Regions from separate parts of the Carnobacterium gallinarum DSM 4847 genome, predicted to be linked through region 1. Evidence: predicted binding sites of a transcription regulator. Region 1 holds the regulator's gene; the other holds the start of a gene.
What was found. Region 1 encodes HrcA, which represses chaperone genes, less so after heat shock. Its sites were predicted from a motif close to TTAGCACTCNNNNNNNNNGAGTGCTAA; they were not measured.
Positions count from the first base shown of each region.

Region 2: the regulator HrcA is predicted to act here: its motif matches at 1,655-1,681, upstream of groES (co-chaperone GroES).

Region 1 is NZ_JQLU01000005.1:2,970,248-2,975,649, reverse strand. Features, by position in the region: gene dnaK (molecular chaperone DnaK) at 1-1,491, opposite strand, end outside; gene grpE (nucleotide exchange factor GrpE) at 1,586-2,131, opposite strand; gene hrcA (heat-inducible transcriptional repressor HrcA) at 2,150-3,187, opposite strand; gene BR43_RS18470 (GRP family sugar transporter) at 3,374-4,231, opposite strand; gene BR43_RS18465 (NUDIX hydrolase) at 4,338-4,814, opposite strand; gene BR43_RS18460 (YbgA family protein) at 4,848-5,249, opposite strand; gene argH (argininosuccinate lyase) at 5,352-5,402, opposite strand, start outside.
Region 2 is NZ_JQLU01000005.1:2,142,069-2,147,087, forward strand. Features, by position in the region: gene BR43_RS14750 (redox-sensing transcriptional repressor Rex) at 1-396, shown strand, start outside; gene BR43_RS14755 (YdiK family protein) at 478-684, opposite strand; gene BR43_RS14760 (CPBP family intramembrane glutamic endopeptidase) at 761-1,417, opposite strand; gene groES (co-chaperone GroES) at 1,724-2,008, shown strand; gene groL (chaperonin GroEL) at 2,057-3,682, shown strand; gene BR43_RS14775 (metal-binding protein ZinT) at 3,750-4,448, opposite strand; gene BR43_RS14780 (YcxB family protein) at 4,777-5,019, shown strand, end outside.

The sequences.
Region 1 (5,402 bases):
ATCAGCTTCAGCATTTGCTTCAGCGTCTTTTACCATACGTTCGATTTCGTCGTCTGATAAACCTGATGAAGATTTGATTGTAATAGTTTGTTCTTTTTGAGTTCCTAAATCTTTTGCACGTACATTTACAATCCCGTTTTTATCGATATCAAATGATACTTCGATTTGTGGAACACCACGTGGAGCTGCAGGGATATCCGTTAATTGGAAGCGACCTAAAGTTTTGTTATCTGCTGCCATTGGACGTTCACCTTGTAACACGTGTACATCTACTGCTGGTTGATTGTCTGCCGCTGTAGAGAATACTTGTGATTTACTTGTTGGAATTGTTGTGTTGCGGTCGATTAATTTAGTGAACACGCCACCCATTGTTTCAATTCCTAATGATAAAGGCGTTACATCAAGTAACACGATATCTTTAACATCACCAGTAATAACTCCACCTTGAATCGCAGCACCCATTGCTACTACTTCATCTGGATTCACTGATTTGTTAGGTTCTTGGTTTGTTTCTTTTTTAACTGCTTCAACAACAGCAGGAATACGTGTTGAACCACCAACTAAGATCACTTCATCAATATCACTTGCAGTTAAACCAGCATCTTTAAGTGCTTGACGAACCGGAACTTTTGTACGATCAACTAAATCATGAGTTAACTCATCAAATTTAGCACGAGTTAAAGTCATTTCTAAGTGTAATGGACCTGCATCACCAGCAGTAATAAATGGTAAGCTGATTTGAGTTGACGTTACGCCTGATAAGTCTTTTTTCGCTTTTTCAGCAGCGTCTTTCAGACGTTGAACAGCCATCTTGTCTTTAGATAAGTCAATAGCATTTTCTTTTTTGAATTCTGCAACCATGTGGTCAATGATTTTGTTATCAAAGTCATCTCCACCAAGTTTGTTATCACCAGCAGTTGCTAATACATCAAAGACACCATCGCCTAATTCAAGGATAGATACGTCAAATGTACCACCACCTAAGTCAAATACTAAAACTTTTTCGTCTTTATCTGTTTTATCTAAACCATATGCTAATGCTGCTGCAGTTGGTTCGTTAACGATACGTTCTACTTCTAAACCAGCAATTTTACCAGCATCTTTTGTTGCTTGACGTTGTGCATCATTGAAATAAGCAGGAACTGTAATAACAGCTTTTTCTACTTTTTCACCAAGATAATCTTCAGCAAAACCTTTTAGGTATTGTAGAATCATCGCTGAAATTTCTTGAGCTGTATATTTTTTGCCTTCCATTTCAATTGAATAACCAGCTTCACCAATATGGCGTTTTACTGAACTAATTGTATTTGGGTTGGTAACTGCTTGACGTTTTGCAACTTCCCCAACTTGAATTTCACCATTTTTAAATGAAACTACTGAAGGAGTTGTACGGTTACCTTCTGGATTTGCAATAATTTTTGCTTCTCCGCCTTCTAAGACTGCAACTGCAGAGTTTGTTGTTCCTAAGTCAATACCAATAATTTTACTCATTTTAAATTCCCTCTTTACTATTTATTTTTTTACTTCGATTATAAACAATTTTATTGATTCTAACTGATTTCTCAGTGAATACACTACATTACTATTATTGTGCAACAATAACCATTGCTGGTCGTAGTACACGATCTTTTAAAACATATCCCTTTTGTAAAACAGTGACAATCGTATCTGATGCTTGTCCCTCTTCTACTGGTTGGGTTTGAACAGCTTGATGATAATTTGGATCAAAAGCCTCGTTTACCGGATTGATTTCTTCGATTCCTTCATTTTTCAATGCCGTTCTGAAAGTTGTCATGACCATTTCTAGCCCTTTTTTCAATCCTTCAGCTTGTGCATCGTCAATATCAGTAGCCATTGCGCGTTCTAAGTTATCAATCACTGGCAGTAATTCCGTAGCTAAACTTTGCGAACGATACTTAGCTGCATCTTCTCGCTCTTTTTGACCACGTTTACGCATATTTGCTAATTCAGCCTGTAAACGTAAGTACCGATCTTCCATTTCATCCAAAGCAACTTTAGTTTCAGCTAATTCATCCACCTCAACTAGCTCTTCATTTTCAAGTATTTCTTGTGAATCCGTCTCATTTTGAAGTTCTTCTACTACTTCTTCGTTGTTGTTTTCTTTAGTCACATTAAATTCCCCTTTTCGTTATTCTTCCATCGAGCGATAGTAATCGATCATTTTTTGTGAAAGCTCGTTGCGGAAAACATCTACTAAACCAATCATTCTAGAGTAAGGCATACTAGTTGGTCCCAATAATGCAATAGTTCCGGAACCATGACCTAATACATCGTAACTTGCTGTAATCAAGCTAAAATCTTGAAACAAGTCATTTTGCATTTCTTGTCCAATCCTAACTTCAATTCCTTGCTGACTTTGACTGATTAAACTAGCTAAATCAGGACTACCATCCATTAAGGTATAAATTGATTTAAATTTTTCTACATCCATCGTTTCATTAAAGTCTAGAATATTCATCCGTCCTCTAACAAATACACGATCTTGAGCTGCACGGGTAATGATATTGTCCACTACATCGATAATTCCGACTGGAGTTCGAATGTATTTTTGAAGTAGAAAAGGAATGTCTGTTTTCAATTTTTGATAAACTTCAACTAGCGGATGTCCCACTAACTGATCATTGAAAATACGAACAATCTTTTCCAATTCATATCCGTCAATATTCTTCGGCAAGTTAAAAATCTGATTTTCAACATGACCTTTGTCTGTTACTAAGATCGCCATTACTTGAACGTCGCTTAAAGGGACCAAACGAAAACCGGTTAGCTTACTGTCCTTTAATTCAGGTCCTAAAGTAATTGCTGTATAACTTGTTAATTGCGATAAGACTTCTGCTGATTCAGCAACAATCTCGTCTAGCTCATGAAAATCATTTCCAAAGGAAGACTTGATAATCGCAATATCTTTAGCAGTTACTTGATCAGGATGTACAAGATAGTCTACATAAAAACGGTACCCTTTTATTGATGGAATACGTCCAGATGAAGAATGTGTTTTTTGAATAAAACCTAACTCTTCCAGATGTCCCATCTCATTCCGAATAGTAGCAGAACTGAAGTTTAAGCCAGCTTCATTCATCAATGTTTTGGAACCAACAGGATTTCCATAGTCTGTATACAATCGAATGATTGAACTTAGTATTAAAATCTGTCTTTCTGTTAGCATGCATATCACCTCTTTTTAGCACTTAACATCAATGAGTGCTAATACAAGTATTAATTTACCAAATAACCTAAACATTGTCAATGAAATACCATCATTTTTTTTACTTTTTTTGCTTAATTTTAAAAAATACAACTAAGTATGTAGCCATTTCTACATACTTAGTCGGATTTTTTAGTTTACGTCCATTTAACCTTTAGCTACTCCAATTAAGACGCCTCCAAGAACGACTAAACAGACACCAAGATAAATAAATTTTAACTCTTTTTTAGTTTTCTTTTCCTTAAATAAGACTAAACCACCTAATGTTGAAATCACAACACCCATCTGGGAAAATGTAAACCCAGTTGTCACGCCAACTAACTGATTTGAAAATAGTAAAGCTAAATTTCCTAGTGACCAGATCACACCTGGAAGAATATTTAAGTATGTTGCCTTTGTAAATTGCTGTGCTTTATCTTTACGGGTCAAGAATAAGGCTGTCACAAAAATACCAACTGCTTGTGGCAGAATTGCATCCCAACCACTAATACCAAAAAACTTCGTAATCACAACATACAAAACAAGACTTCCACCTGATAACAACATGGTGACTGCGGCACTTAATTTGCTTTTCTCTGATACTTTTATAGGATTCTCTTTTTTAGAAGTAAAGGTTGCACCAACAATAATACAGCCCAATGCGGAGGTACCTAAAATAATCTGCCATGCATGAGTCCATTCATGAAAGATTAAAAATCCAAAAAGAGTTGTTCCTATCAATTGAATAGCTGTTAAAATTGGTTGCGCAAATGAAACCCCAACCTTCTCATAAGAGCTAAATTGATTCATCTGACCAATACCGCAAAAAACACCTGAAAAGAAGCTAGCAATTAAAATAGTCGGTGTATAATGTGGAGCTTGAATAAATAAAGCACCGGTTGCCAACACAAGTGTTCCCATTGAGGAACCTAATAATTGCTGTTTAGCATTTCCATCGGTTTTAGCAACAACTAATGGCTGGATTCCCCACATTAAGGCAGGGATTAAAGCTATTATAAAATTCATTCAGTATCCACCTCCAGTTGATTTAGCTAAAGTATAACAATGGTTGAATACTCAAACAAATGATATCCCTTAAAACAAAGATTTCTCTAGCTACTTAATTAACATTCTACCATGGTGCTTTTTCAATAGATTGAAAGATGCCCGCTTCAAAATAACAGATAAAACGTTGTTTTTCATCTTTTTTCAACAATTCATTTAAGATAAACGGAATATTATCTGGCATTCCTTTATTTCCAGTAGTAAAAATCCAATCAATTTTCTTGAAATCTAGAATTCCTTCCCGTGTTGCCTGAGGAACTGTATAAATAAAGTCAAAATCAAGTTCTGCACCGTACAATTCCAACCCACCAGTTAACTTACCATCTTCAAACCAGGTCATTTGTCCCCCATAAAAAATATCATTATCAGCAAGTTTAATCTCTGTTTCTTCATATATCTCACGAACTGCACATTCTAAAGGTGTTTCTCCTATTTCTATTTTGCCACCTACGCCATTCCAGCGTCCCATCCAAGGATTTTTTTGACGATTTAGCAACAATATCTCATCATTTCTTTTTAAAAAACATAATGTATACATTCTCATAGTGATAACCTCTTTCATATAAATAGGTATAGTTTAGTTAGTTTTTAATGGATTTTCATTAAATAAAAAGTAGGAATTTAATAAGTAATCGACTTGATATTTCATAGCTAACATTCGTAAATTTTGCAGAACAATCTCTTGTTCAATTCGATTAAATTCAACATCTTGGATATTTTCCTGAACGGTTTCTTTTTCTTCTAAACTAGCCATTTTTTTAAAATAGCCCCACATATGTTGCGCCGTGTTAGTAAATGCACCTGTTGTTATTTCATGTTTTAAAGCCTCTGCTCGTAATTTGATATACTTTTCCTCAAATTCATAAATTGTCTTTTGTTCTTTAAAAAGTTGGCGCATTTGATTATAGTGTGTTTGAGAATGAGCCATAACTAAGTATTTAGAGCGGGCCCAGTCTATTTGAATTTCTTGTTTATCCATATTGTATCATTCCTTTTCATTCAATCATCTTACTCCTACAACCTTAACAAAAGCAACAAAAAAATGCCACTTGCTGATTTAGCCAAGTGACCTTTTATTCAACTATTTTTTAGCTGCTGCTATCGCTTTTTCCACTTCAGCAAACCCTGTACC
Region 2 (5,019 bases), 830 kb from region 1:
GCATTAATCGGAGTCGGAAATCTTGGTCATGCCTTATTAAATTATAATTTCCACCAAAGCAATAATACACGAATTAGTGCGGCTTTTGATATTGATGAGAATCTAGTAGGAACTATCGCTAGTGGTGTTCCAGTTTATCCAATGAGTGAAATGGTTGAGCAATTAAAATTACAACAGATTGAAGTTGTGATCTTAACTGTACCAGCACCAGTAGCCCAAGAAACAGTAAACCAATTGGTTGATGCAAATGTTAAAGGAATCATGAATTTTACACCATTAAGAATTTCAGTTCCAGATGATATTCGAGTACAAAATGTTGATTTAACGAATGAATTGCAAACGCTGATTTATTTCTTAGATCACTATACTGCGAATGAACCAATGGAAGAAGTTTAAATCAAAAAAGAGAGAAAACAGTAAAAATCTGTTTTCTCTCTTTTTTGATTTAGAAATGGGTTTTATCACTAGTTCATTTTTTTAATTAGATTTGTTGTTTTTACTAATTTGAATAAAAATTTGCAACATTTTTGTTCCACGAACAAAATCATTTGTTGCGATCAAGACACATAAAATTGTGAAAAATCCCCAACCAGAAGTTGATACAAAATCAATCGCAAACCAAATAAATATGGCTGCTAAAAGATAGTTGAAAATAATTTGGCTTAAAAATCCATTTTTGCTCATTTAACTAAAAAATCCTTTCTGTGGCTATAACTAACATAACTTTTTTTAAGTAACAGCCTTATCCGTATTTTTTACACTAATTGAAGAATAAACTAGCTAAAACGGCAGTGCTATTCATTAATATATGGGCAATCATCGGTGTTGCAATATTTTTTGTCTTTGTGTAAAGATAACAAAAAACAAATCCCATTGCTGAGTAGAGTAAAATATGACCATCCATATGAATAAAAGCAAAGAGTAATGAGCTAATGACGGCTGCTCCAATTGCCCCTGTTAAGTCATAAAAGAATCCGAAGATTACTTTACGAAAAACAAATTCTTCCATTATTGGTCCAAAAATAGATGTAGCAACTAAATACAAAGGATATTTACGAATAATAGTTAAAATTCCAATTGTATTTTGAGAGTTAGTTGAGAAATTAAATAAATTGACCTCAATCATCATTGCCACTTGTTGAGCAAAAATTGCTAAGAAAAACCCTGCAATTCCCCAAATAATTACTTTAGAAACTGGAATTGATTCTTGTAAAGTCAAACTATTGCGGATAGTTGATTTACGATTTAATAGTAGCATAATAATTGCTCCTAAAGCAAAGCAAATTAAACTACCATATATTGAAAACTCAGCTCGTAAGTTTTTGGGTGCCATTAAAGCAATAAATATTGGAACAAATTGAGCCGCTAAATAAGTGATTAAAATCATAAGCGAAGTATGAACTGTTATTTTTTTCACGGGCATAACCTTCTTTATCCATAAAATTTTACTTAAATAAAAGTAGTTTGTTTTACAGTATAACACACTATCTCGTTAGATGGTTTAAAAAATCAGTCCTTTTAATTAATTTCAAAGTTAGAATAATTAAAATCAAAATTAAAGGGATTTTTTCAAAAAAAGAAGTAAAATTTTTAATAAAAAAGACAACAAATTACTTGCAATCTGGTTTGAATTTGATTATAGTAAAAGAGTAGATTAGCACTCAACTATAAGGAGTGCTAAATCAAGAAAAAGCAAAATTGCAGAAAGATGGAGGGATTTTACGTGTTAAAACCATTAGGAGATCGTGTCATAATTGAAGTTGCCAAGGAACAAGAGAAAACAGTAGGTGGAATTGTGTTAACAAGCTCTGCACAAGAAAAGCCCCAAACTGGAACGGTTATTGCTGTCGGTGAAGGTCGTGTGCTGGAGAATGGAAACAAAGTTGAACTAGCTGTTAAAGTTGGCGAAACAGTTTTATTTGAAAAGTATTCAGGCACAGAAGTTAAATATGAAGGTAAAGAATATTTAGTTGTTAAAGAACATGACTTAGTTGCAATTGTCGACTAATTTAAACAAACTTAAAATAAAACTAATTAATTATGAGGTGAAGGAAAAATGGCAAAAGATATTAAATTTGCAGAAGATGCACGTAGCGCTATGTTACGTGGTGTAGATGTTTTAGCGAATACTGTAAAAGTAACTTTAGGACCTAAAGGACGTAATGTTGTTTTAGAAAAATCATTTGGTTCACCATTAATTACAAATGACGGTGTGACAATTGCTAAAGAAATCGAATTAGAAGATCATTTTGAAAATATGGGAGCTAAATTAGTAGCTGAAGTTGCTTCAAAAACCAATGATATTGCAGGAGATGGAACTACAACTGCAACTGTTTTAACACAAGCAATTGTGCGTGAAGGTTTAAAAAATGTGACTGCTGGAGCAAATCCAGTAGGCATTCGTCGCGGGATTGAATTGGCAACAAAAACAGCTGTTGAAGAATTGCATGCAATTTCTAAAGTTGTGAATTCAAAAGAAGCTATCGCACAAGTTGCAGCAATTTCTTCTGATGATGAACGCATTGGTCAACTAATTGCAGATGCAATGGAAAAAGTAGGCAATGATGGTGTTATCACAATAGAAGAATCTAAAGGGATTGAAACTGAATTAGATGTAGTTGAAGGAATGCAATTTGACCGCGGTTATCTTTCTCAATATATGGTAACAGATAATGATAAGATGGAAGCAGTTCTTGAAAATCCTTATATCTTAATTACAGATAAAAAAATCTCAAACATTCAAGATATTTTACCAATGCTAGAACAAATTATTCAACAAGGTCGTCCACTTTTAATTATTGCTGATGATGTTGACGGTGAAGCATTGCCAACTTTAGTCTTAAATAAAATTCGTGGCACATTTAATGTAGTTGCTGTTAAAGCCCCTGGTTTTGGTGATCGTCGTAAAGCAATGCTTGAAGATATCGCAATCCTAACCGGCGGAACGGTTATTACAGACGACCTAGGTTTAGAATTAAAAGATACAACAATTGAACAATTAGGACATGCTGGTAAAGCAGTTGTGACTAAAGATGCAACAACAATTGTTGAAGGTGCCGGTGCAAAAGAAAATATTGAACACCGTGTTGCATTAATTAAAGCACAAGCAGCAGATACAACATCAGAATTCGATAAAGAAAAATTACAAGAACGTCTTGCTAAACTTTCTGGTGGAGTTGCTGTTGTTAAAGTTGGAGCAGCTACGGAAACAGAATTAAAAGAACGCAAATTAAGAATTGAAGATGCTTTAAATGCTACTCGTGCAGCGGTTGAAGAAGGAATTGTTGCTGGTGGTGGAACAGCTTTAATCAATGTTCAAGCTAAAGTTGCTGAACTTGAAGCAGAAGGTGATATTGCTACAGGAATCAAGATTGTATTGCGTTCATTAGAAGAGCCTTTACGCCAAATTTCTGAAAATGCTGGACTTGAAGGTTCCGTAATTGTAGACAAATTAAAACATGTTGAAGCAGGAATTGGTTTTAATGCTGCCAATGGTGAATGGGTAAACATGATTGATGCTGGAATAGTTGATCCAACTAAAGTAACACGTAGTGCATTACAAAATGCAGCTAGTGTAGCAGCATTATTATTAACAACTGAAGCAGTTGTTGCAGATAAACCAGCTCCAGAAGCACCAATGGGACCAGGAATGGATCCAAGTATGATGGGCGGCATGATGTAAGGTAAGTAAATAAAAATAAGGACTATCTCATTGAGTTGAGATAGTCTTTTTTAGTGGGGGAAAATGATTAATGGTACAACATATCATGAATGATTTCTTTTTTATTCAGAGTACTTGGAAAAAAGGTTGGCCAATTTTTCATTTCCGATAAAAGAACATCCTGGTTTTCATTTCCTAAATAAATATGGAAATGTGAGCTTTTTTGAGGTTCAATAATATGATCACTAAATTGAACATATTTTGGAGCTAGCATGTTTGTTGTCGTGGCTGTAAACAAATAGCGGACACCTTTTTTACCAGATTCATACGTTAGAATTTTATAGCCAGAATAGTCATACTGAGCTTCCTGCCACTTTCCATCAATTCGATAAGAAATAGTATTTTTCACAATATCAATTGCTTCAATTTCAGTTTGATAACCTTTTTCATAATATTCTTTGTATTCTTCAAAGCTTTTTTCTCCATCTTTGGCTTTTTCTTTAAAGACTTCATCAAGAGAGCCGTCGACTAAGTATGGATAAACAGATTGCCATGATCCTTCCCAATCAGATAATAGACGATCTTGAACAGCACTATCCTCAAATATCCCTTGGCTTGCAGATGTTTTTTCATGACTATGGAAATGCTCCTTTTCTACATGTTCACTAACCAGACTTGCTGAATTTTCTTTGGTTTGAGATTCGCTAGCTATAGATTTTCCAGTCTGTTGACAACCTGTTCCGAGAGATAACCCCACCAGTAGTACACTTATTAAAAATAATTTCATTATTATTTCCTCCTTTTTTGTAAAACGTAATTATTACGTTTTAATATTCTCATACTCATTTAAACTTGTCAATAACTATTTCGTTTTATTGATAATAGATAAATACTTATAGTTAGATAGAGACAAGCAAAGAAAATATATATTTGGCGCCGAATTTATGATAATATTATATGTGGTATTTAAACAGTGTAACATTGATTAATCAACCAAATTTAAATAAGTAAAAAGCTGAGGAAAGTAATTTGGAGACTATTCATTTGATTATTATAGAACTTTTAGAACTCTGACTAAAAAGCGATTATTTTAATTATGAGAGGGGAACGACTAAATGTCAGAAATAATCTTTAAATCATTGTTAACAAAGCAAGATTTTTCAGAATTCAATCGAATTTATGGACGGATTATAGCTAAAAAACGTTTAAGAATACGACTCATTCTAGGCATAATTACGACAATTTTTAGTTTAAGCGAATTCATTTCAATAATTCGCTATATAGTAAAGTATCAAACATTTTTTGAACAACGAGGTTACCTTACTATCTTAAGCTACCAAAAAGAGAATCTATTCATT